3 regions of the Flavobacterium sp. N502540 genome follow, and region 1 is predicted to be linked to each of the others. Evidence: riboswitches for the same ligand, from Rfam matches in the RefSeq annotation. Region 1 holds a riboswitch; each other region holds the start of a gene.
What was found. Region 1 has a riboswitch for cobalamin ahead of OLM58_RS18330 (cell surface protein). Riboswitches for the same ligand answer to the same signal wherever they lie in the genome.
Positions count from the first base shown of each region.

Region 2: linked by a shared signal. The riboswitch ahead of OLM58_RS03110 (TonB-dependent receptor plug domain-containing protein) and the one ahead of OLM58_RS18330 (cell surface protein) in region 1 are both predicted to bind cobalamin.
Region 3: linked by a shared signal. The riboswitch ahead of OLM58_RS01405 (TonB-dependent receptor) and the one ahead of OLM58_RS18330 (cell surface protein) in region 1 are both predicted to bind cobalamin.

Region 1 covers NZ_CP110012.1:4,369,982-4,377,703, reverse strand. The annotation lists gene OLM58_RS18350 (FAD-dependent oxidoreductase) at 1-1,175, shown strand, start outside; gene OLM58_RS18345 (DUF4465 domain-containing protein) at 1,318-2,265, opposite strand; gene OLM58_RS18340 (hypothetical protein) at 2,331-3,569, opposite strand; gene OLM58_RS18335 (hypothetical protein) at 3,582-4,823, opposite strand; gene OLM58_RS18330 (cell surface protein) at 4,867-6,156, opposite strand; cobalamin riboswitch at 6,619-6,822, opposite strand; gene OLM58_RS18325 (hypothetical protein) at 7,159-7,572, shown strand; gene OLM58_RS18320 (hypothetical protein) at 7,590-7,722, shown strand, end outside.
Region 2 covers NZ_CP110012.1:676,172-683,893, forward strand. The annotation lists gene OLM58_RS03100 (adenosylcobinamide-GDP ribazoletransferase) at 1-674, shown strand, start outside; gene cobC (alpha-ribazole phosphatase) at 659-1,192, shown strand; cobalamin riboswitch at 1,260-1,464, shown strand; gene OLM58_RS03110 (TonB-dependent receptor plug domain-containing protein) at 1,491-3,344, shown strand; gene OLM58_RS03115 (YncE family protein) at 3,349-4,401, shown strand; gene OLM58_RS03120 (S41 family peptidase) at 4,464-5,936, opposite strand; gene OLM58_RS03125 (RNA polymerase sigma factor) at 6,104-6,613, shown strand; gene OLM58_RS03130 (hypothetical protein) at 6,600-7,058, shown strand; gene OLM58_RS03135 (DUF4252 domain-containing protein) at 7,076-7,651, shown strand; gene OLM58_RS03140 (DUF4252 domain-containing protein) at 7,653-7,722, shown strand, end outside.
Region 3 covers NZ_CP110012.1:306,977-314,698, forward strand. The annotation lists gene OLM58_RS01395 (cell surface protein) at 1-1,076, opposite strand, end outside; gene OLM58_RS01400 (YncE family protein) at 1,174-2,319, opposite strand; gene OLM58_RS01405 (TonB-dependent receptor) at 2,316-4,364, opposite strand; cobalamin riboswitch at 4,479-4,680, opposite strand; gene OLM58_RS01410 (beta-ketoacyl-ACP synthase III) at 5,123-6,106, shown strand; gene OLM58_RS01415 (amidohydrolase) at 6,325-7,692, opposite strand.

The sequences.
Region 1 (7,722 bases):
GTATCGGAGGAGTTGCATTGGCTGTCGCTTGTCTGCACCGCGGAATTCCTTTTACTCTTTACGAACGCGATACTAACTTTGATGCCCGATCACAAGGCTATGGTCTCACCTTACAACAAGCCAGTAAAGCCATTGAAGGATTCGGTATTTTCTCTTTAGAAGAAAAGGTCATTTCCACCAGACATTTGGTACATACTCCGGAAGGGAAAGTAATTGGGGAATGGGGAATTCGAAAATGGATTCCATCAGATACCAAAATAGCTCCAAAGCGAACGAATATGCATATTGCGCGACAACATTTGCGTTCAGCACTGCTGAAACAACTCGAAGGAAATGATATCGTACAATGGGGACATCAACTCATAGATTTTAAGGAATCAGAAGATCAAAGTATTTCCTTAAACTTTGAAGTAAATGGCAAAATCATAACTACTAAAGCCGATCTTGTGGTTGGAGCTGATGGCATTCGCAGTACGGTACGAAAACTATTAATTGGTGACGAAGTTACTCCTTTGCGTTATCTGGGATGCATTGTGATATTAGGTATTTGTCCGTTAACGGCTCTTGAAGCAATTGACAGTTCCTTACTCGACTCAGCAACTGTGTTTCAAACGGCTAACGGCAATGAGCGAATTTATATGATGCCTTATACAGAAGATTCTGTAATGTGGCAGCTGAGTTTTCCAATGTCAGAAGACGAGGCTAAAATACTGAGTGCACAAGGACCGAAAGCGTTAAAAGAAGAGGCTTGTCGAAGAACACAATGGCATGCTCCTATTCCGCAAATTTTATCAGCAACTTTAGAGGAGCAAATTTCAGGTTATCCGGTATACGACCGTGAATTACTTCGTCCTGAATTATTAGCAAAAAATAAACGGACCACATTGATTGGGGACGCAGCACATCCGATGAGCCCTTTCAAAGGACAAGGAGCTAATCAGGCATTATTAGACGCGCTTTCTTTGGCTCGCGGAATCGTAAGAGGATGCAGACCGCTATCCAACTGGAGAGAAGCAGGAATAAGAGAAAGTGTTTTGACTGAATTTGAATCCGAGATGCTTGTGCGAAGTGCTGCCAAAGTAAAAGGTTCTGCCGAAGCTGCTGAATTCCTGCATTCCGAAATTGTACTTCACGAAGGCGATGAACCAAGAGGAAGATGCTTAAAGAATAAATAAGCCAATCGTTTATTGCGTTTTTTTATAGTTTTTTTTCTCGCAGATTTTGCAGATCAGGCAGATTATTCTATATAACCTATATGTTTTAAACTAAAAAAGGAGCCACTTTTCAATGACTCCTTTTCGATGCTAAATTTTAGTATTATTGAATTCTTTTTACAGACAGCTTGTCTAAACAGAAATAAGCTGCAGTATTCATTCCGTATACCGGGTGTGAATCTGTTGAAGCCATTTGGAAAACAAGATATTTTACGTCCCCTAAACCTTGAAGCGCCGTAGTATTTACGTTCACCCATCCTGTTGGCATTACTAAAGAACCTCCTGTGTAATCAGCCAATGATTGTGTAATTGGTGCAGTAATGGTTCCGCTTGAATCTACTCCGTAAATTAACAATTCAAAGTGATCTCCTGAAGAAAATGCCTGAGCAAAACCGTCTCCATACAAACAACCATAATAAGGCCATGTGTGCATGTTGATTTTTAATCCTTTTACATTGTACAATCCTGTATTTCCAATTTTAATCCAGTTAGAGAAACTTGTCTCACTAAAAGTAGTTCCCTGTGGATTTTTAGGATCTGTATAACTTGACCAGTATGCTACGATGTACGGATCTCCTGTTGTACCGGGAGTACCTGCCGCAATTGTAGAAGAAGTTCCAAAACCGCTTCCTGCCATAGTCCCCCACTGATTGGCTACCCAACCGTTAGATCCGCCAGTACCCGCTCCTGAACCGTAATTTGTAATATCATTTACATTTGATACAATAAAACCATCCCAATAATTATAACCTGATGATGTTCCGCTATGTGAAAATTTAAATATGTCAACGGTTAAGTTGGTACTTGCTACATAGGTATTTTGCCAATACTTCCCACCTGTTGTTGATGTTCCGCTGGTCAATAAAGAACTTGTCAGGTTAAGCGTAGTAGTTGTCCCTATCGAAGGATCGGTCACCGCACTTTTAGAAGTTAAGCCTGAGCTTTTTACCGCTGCACTGCCGCTTTCGCTATTTAATAGATTTTCATCATTACTACAGGACGAAAGTCCCAGAATCAAACCTACTGTCAAAAAATAAAGTACTTTTTTCATGATTTATAAAAATTTGGATTAATATTCTTGGTTGATTAATAAACAGTTTTATTCCCGCTTTTCGATTACTTACCTGCAGCAAAATTCAAATCTTCTGCCTGTTTGAAGGAATTCGTAACCAGGTCTAATGCGCCAATCTCTGTGAACGTAGGCACGTATACTTTTACGAAATCTACCCCGGGAAGATGTACTTTAGTACCATTACCATCTACAGCCCAGCTAATGTCTATCGAAGGATCTTTGATTCCGCCATAGCCCCATTCAAAAGTTCCAACATTGAATGCTGTACCTTCTCCATCGCTAATATCTTTTGTAGCCAAATTGACTTTTGTTCCTTTTAGTGTGTAAGAATCTCCAAGCCATTGTGGGTAATAATTATAACGTCTCCATTTTTTTGTTCTGGTGATAAAACCTGAAGCCGTTTTATTATTTGCCCATTTAAGATATTCCTTGTCGAACTGCCAGTCGTACTTTCCTGCTACAGCAGTTTTATTCGGGTCCGGCTTGTAATACGTCACCGCATAGTTCTTAACTGTAGTCGATTTATAATACTCACTTCCGGCTATTTCGTACCACTCATTATCCTCTGCAATCCCATTTTTATTGGCATCGTAAGCAACCATAATGCTAACAGGAGAAAACTTTGAAGCATTCGAAACTGTATTCATCTGAACTGTAAAATCACGTTTGCCATAAGCATTGATCACTGTATGGTCGAATTTTGTAACGATATAACCACCGAAAGTCCCCAAATCAACAAGAGACCCATCGGCCAAAATAGCCTGTGCATTCTCTATCGCTTCCGCTTTCGTTGCAAACTCAAAACCGTCATTGTTATAGTGTGGTGCAGGCACGTAATCAATAATTGAAAGTGCTTTCGAAGTATAGGTTTTACCGGTTTCAGCAACTGTAACTTTTGTCGAAGCCTGTTTTACTAACTTATTCAGCGTTACGGTAAAATCTACAGCATAGCTTAGTGCTTTTGGTGCTATAAACTTTAAGCTCTTACTATCGCCAATAACAGAATCTTTAGCCACTCCGTCTTTTCCGGTTACTTTTAATGTCCATTTGTATTGGGCAACAGCACCATTGGCGTTTTCAATCGTTACTTCCGGATCAATCGCTACAACATTGTATCGCTCTGTTGCAAAATCTGCTTGCAATTTTATAGTAAGAGACGGATCTTTAATCGGCTCCGGTTTAGGTTCTTCAATTACAGGTTCCGGCTTTGCATCATCATTGCTGCAATTGTAAAAAGCGCATGCAAGCACCATGTACAAACTATATTTTATAAACTTTTTCATATTATTGCCTTCTTACTTTTTTAGATTGTATTTTTTAATTATTTGAAGATCTGCAGCTCCCGAGAATCGCGTAGCCATAGACGATTGCTGGTGACAAAGTCCCATTGGTTCGCTGGCACAGTTCACTACTTTGATAAAATGAATTCCCGGAAGATTTGCTTTATTTCCATTCTTGTCTACGGCCCAGTCGATATCAATATCAGGGCTTTTGGCATTTACGTATCCCCATTCCGGAGCCTCAAAATTCCACAAAGTAGTTTGCCCCGGACGTACTGCTGCGAAATTTACGTTTAACTTCGTTCCTTCATAAACAGCTGTATTTTGAGTATCCCAGGCCGGATAATACTCCTTCTTAGTTTTAGACCTTGGCAAAAAGTACGTTTGAGATTGGTTGTTCTCACAATAAACATGCTCACGATCTAAAAAAGGATCATTTGGACCGCTTACTACTACTTTCTTACCAACCGCAGGTTTATAGTAGGCAATTTTAAAATTCTTAACCGTATTTTCTTTCGCATGCTGACTTCCTATGATTTCATACCATTCGTCTTCATCGGGTTTTCCATTAGCATTTTTATCATAAGCAACATAAATTAAACCCGGAGCCGGAGGATTGGCTTTATCCGTTAAATCTGCTCCGTAAACTCTGAAGTCTTTTTTTCCAGACAGATTAACCACCATATGATCAAATCCAACCACAATCGAACCACCAAAACCTCCTAAATCAATTGGATATCCTACACTGGTTTCACTTATTCTTCCCAATGCTACCCTCATAACATCTGCTTTCGCAAATCCGTCCTTGTATAAATCATTGGCAAACATTCCGGGTGCCGGACTAAAATCCTGAATACTTGTTATGTAAGGATTGTAATTTTGAGTCTCATTTATCACATTCACTACGGTAGCGCTTGTCCCTTTTTTATCTCCTTCAGTAACATTTAAGGTTAGTTCATATGCACCGGGATATAAAGCAACAAATCGTAAATCTTTAGTAGTTCCTACAATCGAATCTTTAGTCTGATTGACCGGATTTTTTTTAAGTACCCATTGATAATTTGGATTACTTGTTTCAGCTGAAGCTGTAATATTCAAAACTTTAAAGGTGTTTACTTCAAATTTATCCTGAAGCTTTACTGCTATTGGTACGACGAGTCCTTCTCCGGTGTTGGCATCATTTTTATCGTCATCGGTGCATCCGGTAAATGCCGCCGCAAAAGCCAATAATAATAAATGGGCAAAGTTTTTTTTCATAATTCCTGATATAATAATTTAGTTTAATACATTTTTGAATGGGTTAGCGCGTAGGAATGCTTTCTCCTGAAAGATGCAAATCTGTCGCCCCCATTATTTCTGTCGAAGTTTCTCCGAGCCAGCCCGCCTGCTGATTAAGGCCATTGTACACTTTCACAAAATCGATCCCAGGAAGCATTACTTTGTTTCCCTTTTCGTCCACAGCCCAGTTAATATCTATTCCTGAATCGTCATCATTGTTTGGAGCATTATCTGCATATCCGTATAAAAAAGCATATTGTACAAAATAACTTCCCGTTCCGCTTTCATCTACTGCGTTATCGGGCAATCTTGTTCCTTTATAAGTGATAGAAGATTGATCTTTAAGCCATTTTGGCCAGTAATCTAAAGAATGATTGTAAGCATTATTTTGTACCAGATAACCACTTTTCCCCTGATTGTCTTTCCATAAAATATATTCCATATCAACGAAACCTACTGTACCCGTAGTTCCACCCGACACCGGAATTTTATTGGGATCAGGTCGGTAATACGTTATTTCATAATGCTGAATCGTTTTTGGCATTTTATGTCCACCGCCTTCTATCTCGTACCACTGATCGTCTGGAAGTCCGTTTTTATTTTTATCGTAAGCTACCATGATTATTCCTGCTTCACTGCTTCCGCCGCGCATGGTACTGTTCGGATTTGGATTAGCCTCTGCCCAGAAAGCATTGCCCAAAATTCTAAAATCACGTTTGCCTTTAACATTAACAATGGTATGATCGAATCCAAAAACAACATAACCACCAAAAGCCCCCAATGAAACCAGATCCCCATTTTTCTTGGCCAGATAAGTATTGGCTCTTGATAAAATTCTTTCAGAAGTATCTCCGTCATTAGCAATAGGCAGATCGTTTACAAACTGCCCGGGAGCCGGTTTAAATTCAAATACTTTTGAAATGTAGGTTTTGTACTCCTTCGTTTCTTTTGTAACGGTAACGACTACTTTTTGAGTTTGTACACTTCCTTTGTCATTTACAGTAACGGCCAATTCATAGACTCCTGCTTCTGCTGCCGCAAATAAAAGTTCCTTTGCTGTAATAGTACTTAGTGCATAACTTTCTGAAGGTGCTTTTGTAACACTCCAATTGTATGTAGCTTCTGTTCCTACATTGATTGTTGGATTCAGGGCCACAATTGTAAATCTCTGCGCGCTAAAAGTTAAATCTGAACTAACAGGCGTCGGATTGCTATTTTCATTTGATGCATTATCATCAGAACAATTGGTTAATGAGAGTACTGCAATAAACAACAATAAGGATCGGCAGTTTTTGAAAATATTGTGGTACATGTGGTATTGTTTTGGTGGGTAGTGGTAAAAGCAGAAGAAATTGAAGAAATAACAAAAGAAGTTTTAATTAAAGTCTTCAATAGAGAGCAATGTTATCCTTATAAACGTACACAATCCGGCACCGCCAAATACCTCTGGAATTGTACTGATTTTTTATTGGAACAGAATTAAAATAAGACAAAAGCCTGACAGATGATGCATTCCAAAAAGCCAGACTCGATACGGATTTCTTTTTCAGAAGTGATTCTCTCAGAGAGAAAAAGCAACTGTACAACACTTCCGACTGAAGCAGAATAGAAGCAAAAATGATAACAATAAATAAGAATTCTCTTTTTGTATGATACATCACTAAATGAATTAAGAAAACTCCGGGATGTACTAATTAAAAACGCAATAAGGAAGAATCCCGTCATAAAAAATGACAGGTTCGTTTATTGTTCTTCAACTTTATTCCACGAAAGTCTTAAACTATGTGATTGTGGCAGGTCTCCTGACTTGTTCCATCTTTAAAACAACCTTCTCATCCCGAAAAGCGGGGCAATGGCATTAGTAATGTTTAAAGACTTGCATAGAACTTACAGTAGCGGGTCTGTTCAGGATTTACACCTGATTCCCTTTTAACCATTTTTTCTTAAGAAAAAACAGACCAAAATCTGGCGCAAATATATAATTATCTTTTACAATAGAGTAATTCTAAATAAAAAATTGCAGATGCACATTATCAATTGATCCGGGATTTTAGTATTAAAATATTATTTCTCTTGCATGAACAACTTTATGTTACAAACTTATTTCGTCTTAAACGACTTTTACAACACGCTCTTTTTGTATCCTTCTTGCTGGTTAGTAATTTATTTAAAATTAAGTACTTCTACTTGTTTTCATTTTACAATAATGATTATTTTTAACAAGAAGAATAAACTATTTTGATAAGCAAAACTTAATCATTAAATCTTCTTCTGCGAAATGATCTAATACCTAATATAAAAAATTACCAATGTTATGATTCAAAACTTTACCCTCTCCAGTACAAATGCAAAAGACGCAAATGCTACTCTCAATAAACTTATTTCAGATCCCTGGACTTTTCTTGTTGTTCTGGGAAATACCACTAATGCTAAAAAAGCTTTAGATACTTGTTATGCAAAAATAAACTCCGGTCATCCTTACTACAAAGGAGTTCGATGTATACACATACCAGTCCCGGAATTAGTATTGCCTTTATTAAAGAACTTGCGTGTTAAACCTGATGTTCAACTTGATTGGAACGATGTACAAAAATATTTGATAACCTGTATATCTGCCGTATACAACAACATAGGGTTTGTTTACACTGCCGAAAAGTACTTAGAATCTCCTGAACCTAAAACTGACCGCTTGGTTTTAAAAGCCCTTGCAGCTGATCTCTCCCTTTAACTTTATGACAAAAAATTATGAAAAAAACAATACTCTTATTATTGCTAAGCATTTGTATGTCTCATACAATGAAAGCACAAAGTTTGTTTAAAATAACGGAAAAAGATCAGGATGGTAATTGGATGGATTCAAATGGAAATGCAAAAGATG
Region 2 (7,722 bases), 1.7 Mb from region 1:
TTCCATTCATTGGCTGGATTGTTGGGAGCATTTCCTTTCTCGCTTTTTATCTCTTTTCATTCTTTCTGTCGACCGAAACCGCGGTACTTTTGGCAATTATCGCCTCAATATTAACCACGGGAGCTTTTCATGAAGACGGTTTTGCCGATGTCTGTGATGGTTTTGGTGGCGGCTGGACCAAAGAAAAAATTCTGCTTATCATGAAAGACAGTGCGATTGGAGCTTACGGAGCGGTTGGTTTAGTTTTACTATTTCTATTAAAATTTAAACTGCTTTCAGAATCCATTTCCCTTTTTACTAATAACATTTTTCTAATTTTCCTCCTATTCATTTCGGCTCATTCCTTAAGTCGTCTGGCAGCGATATCTATTATTTTTACTCACGAATACTCCCGCGATGATGCGACGAGTAAAAGTAAACCTATAGCTAAAAAACACAGTTGGAAAGAAATTACAGGTTCGTTCTTCTTCGGACTAATTCCATTATTGGTACTTTCATTTTTTCAATCTGAATTTCTTTTGGCAATTATTCCGGTATTCATCATGCGTTATTTTTTAGCCCGCTATTTCCAAAAATGGATTGATGGTTATACGGGTGACTGCCTGGGAGCAACGCAACAGGTTTGCGAAGTTATTTATTATTTAAGCATTCTTCTGATATGGAAATTTATCTAGTTCGTCATACCGAAACAATCTGCGAAAAAGGAATCTGCTACGGTCAGACTGATGTAGATTTGGCTGTTCCATTCGAAGAAATCTTTAAGGATATTGTCTCGCAATTACCTTCTGAGGCCCTACTCTTTTCAAGTCCATTGAAACGTTGTATCCTACTGGCCCAATACATTCAGAATACGATAAACCCCGTTTCCTTCATTACCGACGATCGTCTAATGGAAATGAATTTTGGCGATTGGGAATTGAAAAACTGGGATGCAATTCCTGCGGAAGAACTTAATCCCTGGATGGAAGATTTTGTCACCACGCAAGTCACAAATGGGGAGTCTTTTACAACACTTCATGAAAGAGTGGGTACGTTTTTAGAAGATTATGTTTTCAACCAGACAGCTCCTGTAGTCATTGTCTCACATGCAGGTGTGATCAGAAGTATTTTATGTCATCAGTCTGGATTACCCCTAAAAGACGCTTTTACCAATAAAGTAGCGTTCGGACAGGTTATTAAAATAATGATTTAAATGATCATTTGTTCAGAATCCCTCTCTAAAACGAAAACAAATTTGAAAATTCAATAATTTTAACTTTATCTTTGCAGAAAATTAAGGTTGTGTTCATTCATACACATTAAAAGGGAATCAAGTAATAAATCTTGAGCTGTACCCGCAACTGTAAGCTTTGTTCTGAAAAAGAATGCTTGTTGTTAACTACAAAACCACTGCTCGCGCTGACGAATGGGAAGGTAAACAACAAGACGCAAGCCAGGAGACCTGCCTTTGTAATCAATATCGAGCTCTCGGGAAAAAGAGTGTAGAAATTATGACTTTGAAAAAACTTTTTGCTCTTTGTTTCTTATTGTTGTGCCAGATTACTGTGGCGCAGAACGATTCTATTACGAAACTTAAAACGGTTGTCGTTTCTGATGCTAATCTTAAAAAATACTCCAATTCACAATCGGTTTTAAAACTAAATGATTCTGTTATTGGCAAAAATGAAGCCTTATTAACGGATTTATTAAACTTCAATTCGACCATTTATTTTAAAGAGTACGGCCGTGGAATGCTTTCTACAGTTGCTTTTAGAGGTACAACATCATCGCAAACGGCTGTAATCTGGAACGGAATTAACATTAATTCCCAAATGAACGGAAGTACTGATTTTAATACCATTTCCGGATCCGATTATAATTCTATTAGTGTAAAAGCAGGAGGAGGAAGTGTTATTTATGGCAGCGGAGCCGTTGGAGGAACCGTACACTTGAATACAGATCTCGCCTTTTACAATAAATTTGAAAACAATTTAAGACTTGATTACGGAAGTTTCAACACTATCGGAATTAATTATAAAACAAGTATCTCTAATAAAAAATGGAGTACTCAAATTGGTTTTTCCAAAAACAGTTCTACAAACGATTATAAATATCTGAACCAATACAACTGGAAAGGCGAACAGCGCTGGAATCAAAACGGTCAATATGATGTTATTACCCTAAGTGCCAATGCAGGATATAAAATCGATGCCAAAAACAGTTTTAAGCTGTATACCCAAACTTCAAATACAGACCGAAATACCTCATTAGTTTCGGAATCTGAAACTAAAAGTAAATATGTAAATGGTTTTAATCGGAACTTATTGGAATATGATGGTGATTTTGGCAGATTCAAAACCAATTTCAAAACAGCCTATATTTTTGAGAACTATAAATATTATGCCGACAATTCCAGCAATATTTATACGTACGGAAAAACAGAAAGCCTGACTACAAAAGCAGATTTAGGCTATCAATTATTAGAATCGCTGCAAATAAATAGTATTCTGGACTACAATCGGACTAAAGGATACGGAAGTGGTTTTGGTGATAATGTTAGAGAAATAAGTTCTGCGGCTTTACTTATAAAACAAGAGGTTTCTCCAAACTGGAAAAACGAATTTGGGGTCCGTAAAGAATTTACAGACAATTATAAATCTCCCGTTCTATTCTCTGCAGGTTCCTCCTATCAATTTGGAAAACTGTATAATTTAAAATTGAATGTGTCCCGTAATTTCCGAATTCCAACTTTCAATGATTTGTATTGGGAACAAGGCGGAAATCCTAATTTAAAACCGGAGAGTTCTTATCAGGCCGAAATTGGAAACGTTTTCACCATTCAGAACTTCTCTTTAACTCAAACTTTTTACTACATCAAAATAAAAGATTTATTGCAGTGGGTCCCGGGAGCTAATGGTATCTGGTCACCGCAAAACACAGACAAAGTTAATAGTTATGGCGCCGAAACAGTATTGAGTTGGAAAAAGAGTTTTGGCAAAAACAACCTGACTGCAAATGCGACGTATGCCTATTCAATTTCAGAAAATGTAGAAACCAAAAAGCAATTGTTTTTTGTTCCTTTTCATAAAGTAACCGCTGCCATCGCTTACTCAAGAAATAACATTTCAGCCAATTATCAATTTCTTTATAATGGCTTTGTGTACACACAAGCTGACAATGACCCCGAAAAAATCGTATCGGCTTACACTGTTTCGAACATTGGTGTAGACTACGATTTTAAACTTTTATCTTCTTTCAAAGTAGGTTTTCAGGTTTTGAATGTTTGGAATACCTTCTATCAAAGTCTAGAATACCGACCAATGCCCGGAAGAAATTATAACCTGTACTTAAACTTTAAATTTTAAAATAATGAAACTGACTAGATTATTCTTACTAGCATTAAGCGCATCGCTTTTTGTTTCTTGCTCTAATGACGACTCTGATGGACCTAAAGGAGTTTATGACGATGGAATTTTCATCTTAAATGAAGGAAATTCTACTGACGGCGGTTCTGTTTCTTTCATATCTGGCGATTTAAATACTTTCACTAAGGATGTTTACAAGACCGTAAACAGCAGTGATTTTGTTGGAAAATATCTTCAAAATATCTTTTTTGACGGAGACAAGGCTTATATTATTGCCGGTGGATCAAATGTTATTAATGTAGTAGACCGCTATAGTTTTAAGCTGATTGCAAAAATTGACACCGGACTTGCTAACCCTCGCTATGGTGTTGTTAAGGATGGCAAAGCTTATGTAACTAATGCTAATACCTATCCTAGCTACACTGACCCGGAAAAAAACCCTAACGCCAATATTGACGATTATGTTGCCGTAATTAATCTGAGTACAAATACTGTTGAATCTAAAATCGAATTGAAAGGTACAGGAAACAGAATTGTGTTAGATAATGGAAAACTGTACATCACTGAGCCAAATAACAGCGACAAGTTGTTGGTGGTAAACATTACAACCAAAACAGTAGAAACTGTTACTATTGGTTCAGATGCAGATTCTATTGAAGAAGAGAACGGAGTTCTTTTTATCCTTAGAAAACCTTACGGTGCTGCCGGAGAAATTGTAAAAGTAAAAATTTCAGACAAATCTGTTTCCAAAATTGCTTTGCCTGCTAATTTAGGAAATGCTGGTCAATTAGATATTGAAGGTGGTAAGATTTATTACACTGCTTCAAGTTCTGTTTATGTTATGAATACTACTGCTACAACAGCTTCTACTACACCAATCTTAACTTCTCCTGTAGGTTATTTATACGGATTTGCAGTAAACGATAATCGTATATATCTTGCTGACGGTGGTGATTTCAAATCAAGCAGTAAAGCTTACATCTACGATTTAAGTGGAACATTACAAAAAGATTTAATAGTTGGTGTTGGACCAAACGGTTTCTATTTCAACGATTAATAACGGTAATTCGTTTGGATTATAACATAAAAAAAGGCTTTCATTTCTGAAAGCCTTTTTTTTTATTTCAATGCTCGTAAAAGTCCTTCCGGTGCTTTTTCAATATACATTTGATTTTTAATTCCGTCCATTGCTTTAGCATCTGTAAACGTTTTCAGCGCTACCCCACTGTCGTCTCCTGCTTTTTTCGCACTGATTCCTGTTATTTGAGATATTGCTACACTCAGCAACGGTTCATTTGGATCTCCTAAAACTCCTAGGTTTGTAATGCGCTCTAATTTTTCATACGTTGGTTTCAAACCGTCTGTGTATTCTCCAAAATCAGCTGCATTTACAATTTTCAAAACCAAAGGCTGCATCGCATATTTATGATTTGGATTACGGTTCGTTTTTCCAAAAGTCGGAGAATCATATAAGGTTACTGATCCTACATTTTTACCAACGGTAGTCTCTCCTACCTGAACTACAGAAATATAAGGCACCAATCCGTTTATAACCAATTCACTTGCCGATGCTGTACCGCTTGTGGTTATAATATAAACTTTAGTCATGTTCAGACTATTAATCGCCGCACCGTCCATTTTATCTACAAATTTATTCAGCAATGATTCAGGATCTTCACTTTCATAATATTCGTTGATTTTTGCATTCCATTTCTCTTTCGAAAAAACTTTGCCGGTAAACTGTCCGGTAATCATACTCGCCAGACGGGTTGAAGTTTGTATCGAACCTCCTCCGTTATATCTTAAATCTAAAACTAAATCAGTAACACCCTGTGCTTTTAGTTCTGCAAAAGCCGCATTAAGCTGTGCATCATAATTGCCATAAAAACCATTGTACATCAGATAACCGATTTTACGGCTTCCGGAGGTAATCACTTTATTGATAAAAACAGGATTTTCATCTAAAGTTGTTTTTACTAATGCAACTGTTTTTCCGTTACTATCAAAACCGGTACCGTTAAAAGTAGCCATATTCAGTGTATAACTATCCGCTGCCAATAGCGACTGATAATTTGAAACCGTCAAAGAAGTTCCATTAATAGCGGTAAAAAGATCCCCTCTTTTAATGTCTTTTTTAGAAGCATCAGAATTAGGTATGATATAGCGTACATAACCCACTAAATCTGTAGTGCTTCCCGGTTTGTAACTCAATCTAAAATCTACACCATTATTTTTTGAAGTTCCCTGAAGTTCCTGTTCTAAAACCGTATAATCGTCAACAATCCAGCTAAAACGATCAATAGCCTGACCTTTTGGAAATTTACTTATAGGTTTATTCAATAAATCCTGAAATAAATCTTCCGGTTTTGAATATCCTCTCAAAAAAGCATTTAATGCTTCCTGATTGCTAAAACGGTCATCTGCCAAAGTAGGAACATCAGCTTGCCATAAATAAAACTGATTCAGTCCTTTCCACACAAAATCATTAACCTGCAATGAGGCCGGAGCTGCCACATCATCCTGATCTTCACAAGATTGCAAAGAAAAAGCAAGTAAAAATAATAACAGTACAATTCTTAATATTGTCTTCATATAGTAAATATCTATCTAGTAGTAACGTAAAAATACTATCTTTAGTTTTAACTCTAAGAATTTTATTGTTTTTTTTATTGTAAAAAAAAAAAAATTAATACCCCGTGTAACAAAAATAATAGTGTCTCGTCTTCACTATATAAGCTAACGAATAACCAACGAATTTTATGAATCAGAATGTGTTTATAGAATTAATAAATCCTTTTAAAGACAAAGTTTTTCGTCTGGCAAAAAGATTATTAACCAGTACGGAAGAGGCTGAAGATGCCACTCAGGAAGTTATGGTAAAGTTATGGAACAAAAAAGATACTCTGGATTCCTATAATAGTGTTGAAGCTGTTGCAATGACAATGACCAAGAATTATTGTCTGGACCAGTTGAAATCGAAAAGGGCCGGAAATCTTAAAATCGTTCACAACAATTATACGGACCGGGAACCTCAACTGGATAAGAAGCTGGAGGATTCAAATAGTTTAGAATGGGTTGAAAAAATTATAAGCCAATTACCCGAGCAACTACAAATATTAATTCAGTTGCGGGATGTTGAACAATATGAATTTGACGAAATTGCAAAAATTGTCAATATGAACGAAACGGCTATACGCGTAGCCCTTTCAAGAGCGAGAAAAAAAATAAGAGAATCAATGGTTAATACACACAGTTATGGAATTCAATAAAATAGAAAATATACTAGAAAAATACTTTCAGGGAGAAACCACGATTGCCGAAGAAAATCAATTAAAAGAATATTTTTCTTCACCGGATGTTGCGCAGCATTTGGAGCAATACAAACCAATGTTTGGTTATTTCTCTCAGGTAAAAGAACAGAAATCGACGCAGACGATCCCACTAAAAACTAAAAAACGAAATGTGGCGTGGTTATCGATTGCAGCTTCAGCTGTTGTTTTACTGGGAATTGGAACCTATTTCTATACGAGCGAAAAGAATACAACTCCGGTTACAGCTCAAACGGAATTGGGAACCTATGATGATCCGGAAGAAGCACTTGCCGCAACGCAAAAAGCTTTAGCCCTATTATCAAACAATGTTAATGTAGGTATCGAAAGTGTACAATACATTAAAGAATACGAACAATCAAAAAACAAAATTTTTAAACAGTAATTTAAATCTCAATCCAAATGAAATCAACGATTCACGAATACAGAAAAAATAATAAAATCAGCATGAGTAAAAATTTCATCATAACACTAGTTTTAGCATTTGTCAGCCACACTTTTTATGCTCAGGGAGCATTTGATAAATACGATGGTCAGGACGATGTAACCTCAGTAATTGTAAACAAAAAAATGTTTGATTTAATGAGTAAGGTAAAAGCTGACGCTTCTGACAAAGAAACGCAACAATATATTAATCTGATAAAAAAATTAGACTACTTAAAAGTGTTTACCACTAAAAATCCTAAAATTGAAGCTGACATGAAAGCTTCTGCAGATAAATATATAAAAACTGCCGGTTTAGAAGAATTAATGAGAGTAAACGACAGCGGTAAAAATGTTAGAATTCTAATCAAATCAGGATCAAGCGACACGCAGGTAAAAGAATTACTAATGTACATCGACGGAGCTAAGGGCAGTGAATCTGTATTACTGTCTCTTATTGGTAACTTTGACTTAAACGAAATCTCAGTACTAACAGATAAGATGCAACTTCCCGGAGGTTCTGACCTAAAAAAAGCTTCTAAAAGCAAAAAATAAGATGAAAGCAAACGTTATTACCTCAGCCCTATTAGTTTTACTAACTTTAGTAAGTTGTAATTCTACCCCTT
Region 3 (7,722 bases), 1.3 Mb from region 1:
ACGGCCCAGGAAATGTCAATATTAGAACCTTCGTCACCATTGGGTGCATTATCTGCATAACCAAAATCAAATCCTGTACCTACCCAATAGTTTCCGGTACCACTTTGATCATAAAAATTATCTTTAATTCGGGTTCCTTTCAAGGTATAAGAAGCCTCCGAAATCCATAACGGATAATAACTTTGCTCGTGAAATCCGTTTTTGGTTTTATATCCTGAATTCCCCTGATTGTCTTCCCATTTAATGTACTGTACATCGGTCTGCCAAAAATCCTGACCTGCAACAGCCGGTTTGTTAGGATCCGGTTTGAAATAAGTCACACTATAGTTCTTCACGGTAGTACTTTTAAAATATTCACTTCCGGCTATTTCGTACCATTCGTCCTCGTCGGGCTTCCCATTTTTATTTTTATCGTAAGCCACCAGAATAATTCCGGGTTCACAAGATCCTGAACGAGTTTCCTTGGTATCATTAGCCCAAAATGCATTTCCTAAAATTTTAAAATCACGGCCATTCCCATTTGGAATTGTATGATCAAAACCAAATACAACATACCCTCCAAACCCTCCTAAAGAAATCATACTGGCATTAGAACCAACAAGTGACTTTTTTGCGGCATTGATCAAATTACTTTCGGTATTTCCCGGTGCGTATAAGGGAAGTTCATTGGTAAACTGGCCGACTCCGGGACGAAATTCCAGTACATTAGAGATGTATTTACTATAATTTCCAGTTTCTTTTGTTACGTTAATAATCGATTGGAATGTTTTTACAACACCATTGGTCTCCACTTTTAACGTTAAGGGGTAATTCTTTGCATACGGACTGATAAAATCCAGTTGAAGGCTTTCTGAGATCACTGAATCTTTAATACTCCAGGTTAATTTTGAATTACTATTTAATTTTAAATCAATATTGAGCACTTTAAAACGATCTATCGTATAGGATTCTTTTAGTATTTCTCCAAAATTTTCATTTTCCGCTTCTTCTTCCCGATCCGTTCCACAGGAAATAAATCCCAATAAAAGAGTTAAAACTAGTGCGCATTTTAAAAATGCGAAAGGGGCTTTTTTCATATTTTTTTATTTTTATTCTTTAATGACAAATGATTGCTGAGGTACAACAAAATAAATTTCCAGTGAGCGTAACATCTAATTCTTTACTCTTCACAACTTACTTTTTAGTTATAAAAGCAATATGTGCCGGAATATTACCTGCCGTAGTTTTCCATTTTAATTTTCCTTCGGGAGTGAAACAATAGATGTAACCTGTGACTACATAATTTTGGGCATCGGTAATATATATTTCTTTCGTTTCGGGATTTACCTGTAAACCATAGGGAATCATGATATGTTTATCTGTACCATCTGTAATTATTTTGTCGTTAATCACTTTTTTAGTCTTTGTATCTAATATTCCGTACGTAACCTTATTACTGTTGGTCAGATAGCTCCACGAAACACTGTAATAATAGAGCAAATCATCGACCAGACAGGTTGCTGAAACGGGAATATCAAGCTGCATTTTCTTTTCATCCGTCTTCGTGTCAATCACAAAAAGATTAGACGGTGTGTTGTAATAATCACCTCTCGAACTCACATAAATATCACCTCTGCTGTCTACCTGCATGCTATGAAGATTAATCCCCACATCAATTTTTTTTATTTCGGTAAAAGTTTCAAGATCGATAACGGATACGGTACGGTCATAATTAGGTACTTTGTAACCTCCTGAATTGGCAACATACAATTTTCCGTTATGTACCACCATTTGTTCCGGCTGATAACCAACGGTCACTTTGCGCTTTATTTCTAATGAAGTGGTGTCAATCTCAGCAACAAATCCAATTTCGGCATTGGGATCAATGGCAACAGGGCCTGAATACGAGCTTACATAGGCTTTATTTTTGTAGAAAGTGACATATCGACAATTCGGAATGTCTATTTTTTTGATTCGTTTTGCGGACCATTTGTCGATTACCTCAACCTTATTGGAGCAGTTGATCACCGCATACACTTTATTTCCGTAAATTTTTATGTCGTTACCTACATCCCCCAGTTCTTTTACCACTGTTGGATTGCGTTCGGAATAAATATCAGTGGTATAATTTCCGGTTCTGTAATTGAATACATCAATACTGGCACGGTTCATTCCCATATTACCTTCGTTTAAAAGGTAAAAACCTTCTATGTTGCCATCACTTCTGGGTGCAGCTACACTTTTATCCGAAGAGGGAAAAATAGTTTCTTCTTCTCTACAGGAAACCAAAAGAAGAGCAACAAATAAACTAAGCAGGAATTGGGTACTTCTCTTTTTCATAGTGCAATACTGATTATAAATTTTAAAGTACGGCCCGGCATCGGATAGTTATAAATCACTTCGTACTGCTGATTCAGGGCATTGTTCAATTCGATCGTTCCTTTTATTTTATACTGATGAAAAGAGAACATTTTCTGAACCGCCAAATCATGGGTGTACCAAGGCTGTACTTCATTAATTTTGATATTGTTTACATTTCCGTTGTAGCGTTTTCCTACATATATAAAACTGTAGTTAAAATTCCATGACTTATAATCTGCATTTAATATTCCGGATCCGCTGTGCCAGGGTGTGTAAGGAATCTGATCTCCGTAAGAGGATAATTCCAAACCGGCAAACTTGGTGTAATCTCGACTCTCCGAATACGTATAAGTTAAATGAGTGGTCAGATTTACTTTGCCGAAATGCATTTTCATATCCACAGCCGACTCTATTCCCTTTCCTTTCACCTGCCCGATATTAGTCATCATCCAGCGGAATAAATTTCCGGTTGGAGCGGCAATTATTTTATCTTTAGTATTGGTATAATATCCATCGACCTGAAGAGAAAACTGATCCAGGAAGCCTTTCTCCATCGGTATATTGTAGGTAAATCCAACATCGTACTGATTCATGTATTCGGGCCTTAAGGTACTGGAACCGACCATCGTATAATACAAATCATTAAATGTGGGCATTCGGAACATCCGTTTCGCAAAAGCTCTTACATTAAAATCGTGGTCTTTAAAGGGTGTGTAACCCAAAAATATAGCAGGAGTAAATTCTGTTTTATCGGGAGCTTTGGCATTGTAACGCACTTCTTCCTGCACGTACGTTCCCACAACACTACCCAGAACTTTAAGACCATTCAGTCTATAGGAACTTGCCAGCGCAAACAAAGCGGTGTAGCGCTCCGGATAAGAGAACAGGGTTTTTATACCTTTTCTGGTCGCATTAAGACGGTTGTACTGAAAATCGGTCGACAACGAAACGTCCCAAGTGGGTAGAATCTTGTACAGATTGACTGCTGAAAAATAATATTCCTGTTGGTAATAACTATCGTCAGATTGGGCGCCTTCGGTAACCACTTCACCCAGTACATTGGTGGTGTCTCTGGCTACATAATGGGTATAATCATAGGCATATTTTGCTTTAGCCTGAAATTTATATCTTTCGCTAAGGTCTTTTATAAAAGTACCCTGCGCAAAAAAATTCTTGTCGTACTGTCTAAAACCATCCGAAAACTTATTTTCTACAATAGCGCCCGGTGCTCCTCTTTCGGAACCGTAATAATACACTTTGGCATCCCAGGTACCGTTCTTCATTTTCCCGTACAGACCAGACTCGAAACGAAATGCTTCTATATCGCTATTGTGTCTCGTAGCTGAGGTATCGTAAGCCACAGTACCGTCAAGATTGTTTCTTTTGTATCTGAATTTGTATTCTCCGTTAGATTTTATGTATTCAGAACTGGCACTCCAACTTAGTTTATCACTTAATTTCTGCTCCAACCTGAAAGAAAGATCATTGTAATTGATAGACATGGTTTTATAACGCACTAAGAAATTGGTCTTTTTGTTATTCTCAAAAACAGGCCGTTTGGTGCGCAAATAAATAGTAGAAGCAGCTGCAAAGTCTTTGGCCGACTGAAATATTTCGCTCTTCTGACCATTATACATGGTGAGAGATTCCATATCGTCGAGGGAGTATTTTCCTAAATCCGTAACTCCGTTCTGTGCATTTCCTAACTGAATTCCGTCATAAAAAACACCCACGTGATGTGTTCCCATGTTACGTACATCCACCGTTTTAAGTCCGCCCAAACCGCCATAATCCTTGATTTGTACTCCGGCAAAATAACGAAGTGCATCGGCAACATTGTGGCTGGCTAAATTTTCAAGCAGTATTCCTGAGAGGTTTTGTACGGGAATCACTTCCTGATAAGGTTTTGCTTTTAACAGTACTTCTTTCAAAACCTTCAGACTGTCCTTAGTAGTCTGCGAGTGAAGTACGAGGGGAGCTAACAATACGAAAAGAAATAAAAGTAATTTTCTGGTCTTACACATCACTGATTTAATTAAATAAACTTCGGGATGTGATCGTCAAAAAAGCAATAAGGCAGGATCCCATTAAAAAATAACAGGTCCGTTTATTGTTGTTCAACTTTATTCCACGAAAGTCTTAAACTATGTGATTCCGGCAGGTCTCCTGACTTGTTCCATCTTTAAACAGCCTTCTCATCCCGCAAAGCGGGGCAATGGCATGAGTAACGTTAAAGACTTTTACAGAACTTACAGTAGCGGGTCTGTTCAGGATTTACACCTGATTCCCTTTTAACTGTTTTCTCTAAAGAAAAAACAGACCTGAATCTGGCCGTAAAGATAGAATTATCTTTATAAAAACAAGAGTTAATTAGTTCATATTACACTTTTGACAATGAATGAGACCAAATCTCATTCATTCATTAAAAGAATGCTATCTTAAACATTCTTTACTTTTTTAAATCGAACCGTAACAAAAAAACATTTTTGCGACCAATAACAAGTTCAGTTGGATTGCTTTTTCATAAACATTGAAGAACTGAAACAAAATCATTCAAAACAGGATTTGATTTTATTAATAATGAAGTGAAACAGAAATATTAAAAGTAAATTAACAAATCCCGAGATTTTTGCATCTTTATATTTGTTAAATTGCGCCCCTGTAAATGAAGATGCCCCTCGTACTACATATTCTTCGAAAAACTCTTGTAAAATGGACTGGAGAAAGGTTTTGGGCCGAAAGTCAAAATTAAAAGAACACTAAAAGAGAAACAAAAAATTCAATGAATACAACAAAGGCTTCCATTATTGCTATTGGAGGATATGTACCGGAAACGGTTTTAAGCAATACTGATTTAGAAAAAAGAATAGATACAACAGATGAGTGGATTACCTCTCGAACAGGCATAAAAGAAAGAAGAATATTGGATGACCCGGCACTGGCAACCTCAGATATGGCTTCTTTCGCCATTAAAGATCTAATAAAAAATTATGATATAAATCCTCTGGATATTGATTGTCTGATACTAGCAACATCAACACCCGATCATATTCTTACTCCCGCTGCCAGTTTGGTATGCGAAAAAGCAGGACTGAAAAGTGCCTGGGGATTTGACCTTAACGCTGCCTGCAGCGGCTTTTTATATGCACTTTCCGTAGGTGCAAGCTTTATTGAAAGCGGCAGATATAAAAATGTTATCGTAGTTGGTGCCGATAAAATGAGTTCGATCGTTAATTATGAAGACCGAAACAGCTGTATTTTATTTGGCGATGGCGCTGGTGCTGTACTTTTACAGCCTACTACAGACGGTCGTGGTATTCATCAAAACATTTTCAGAACTGACGGAACAGGTGCCGAATTCCTTTCTGTACGTGCCGGAGGTTCCCTTTTGGCAACAACAGAAGAAACCATTCAAAACAAACAGCACTTTGTACATCAGGAAGGAAGAACCGTTTTTAAACACGCCGTGAGAAACATGAGCGGTACTTCGAAAGAACTAATGGAAAAAGCGTCATTGACTCCGGATATGGTAGACTGGGTAATCCCTCATCAGGCTAACTTAAGAATCATTCAGGCAGTAAGTGAAGAAGTTGGTATTCCTATTGAGAAGTTTAAAGTAAACATTCAAAGATACGGTAACACTACAGCGGCAACCATCCCGTTATGTCTTTGGGATTTCAAAAACGATTTCAAAAAAGGAGATAATCTTGTTATTACGGCTTTTGGAGCAGGATTTTCCTGGGGCAGTATGTACATCAAATGGTAAATAGTATATAAAAAATTACGCTAAACTCTTATGCTGAGGTAACTCATCATAAATTCAATATCGATTTCAAACAAAAAAACAATCAGGACAAAATGTACTGATTGTTTTTTTATTTGTAATTCAGATTAAATATAAAATCCAAACTATTATTCTTTCACAGGCAACTGTATCTGTTCTGGTCAGTCTATTGATAGTAAGAAATACGCTTTCAATTTTTTTTACAAACCGGTCATTTGTCCTGCTATCATTTTACCCTTAAAAAACACGCCTTCTCTTTTTGGTAAACGAGCTACCGCTTCGGCAGAACAGCTTGCTTTTACCAAAATAAAATGCGCATCATCTCCAGCTGCCGGCCATACGCGTACACCTGCATCGTTAAGCGGCAACACCTCGTTTGTGGTGGCGATATGCAAAGCACGGCTCAAATTGTACTCGTCTGTCCAACCGTAAAGCTGTGCACATAATTTTGCTTTTTCCAGCATATCGCAGGTTCCAAAAGGCATCCAGTGGTCTACAATACTGTCGGTACCTGTCATCAGTTTCACACCGTACTTCTTTAAAGTCGGAATAGGCATGATGGTTTTTCCCATCGGTACTGTAGAAATAACTCCGATACCCAGTGCTCCCATCTTTTCGGCAATTCCTTCTAAATCTTTCGGATCCATTCTGGCCAGTGCAAAACCGTGGCTGATATAAGTTTTCCCTTGTAATTGCTTGTTCTCTTCGGTTTTTTTGATAATGTATTCTATCGCTGATTTCCCTGAAGGTGGCGATTCGTGTAAATGAATATCGATTCCTTTATTGTGGTCTAATGCAATCTGAAACATAGTATCGAGCGATTTTTCCATATTTCCATCAACCGTTGTAGGGTCAAGACCGCCGATAAAATCTACTCCCATTTTTGCAGCTTCTCTTAGTAAAGATTCTGATTGCGAATATAAAATTCCGTGCTGCGGAAAAGCCACAATCTCCCATCCAAAACTTTCTTTATTATTCTCTAATGCCTTCAACAAATGCTCCAGACTTTTTAATCCACTCACGGGGTCAATATTACACTGGCAACGGGCAAAATAGCTCCCCTGACTTTTCATCAACTGAATAGCCTGCTCTGCTTTGTACTGAGAATCGACAAGCAGTTCAGGAATTATCTTTTGTTCCAGAGTGATCATATCTTTTACCGTAAATCCTTTTCTGGGAGCAGCATTCCATTTTCCGCCGTAAAAAGTTTTATCAATATGAATGTGCATGTCGCGCAATCCCGGAAGCATCAAAAGACCTTTAGCATCTACTTTTTTTAGTTTCCCTTCGGGTTTGTCGGTTGTAATATTTTTAATCTTCCCATCTGCAATATGTACATTGTACAAACTGGTTTTGGTCGCAATTACTTCTTTCTTTTCATTATACTCAAAACTGTCTTCCAGTCTTACATTGGTTAAAATATATTCTTTAGCAGAGGCTATACTATTTTCAGGCTCTTCCAGAGAATGTGCCATTGCAGTATTGCTTATTCCGGAAAACAAGGCAGCTCCCGTTGCTGCGGCTCCCATTCTTAAAAATTGCTTTCGGTTTATTTTGTTGTCGCTCATCGGTTAATAGTGTAAAATATTCCTGAGAAA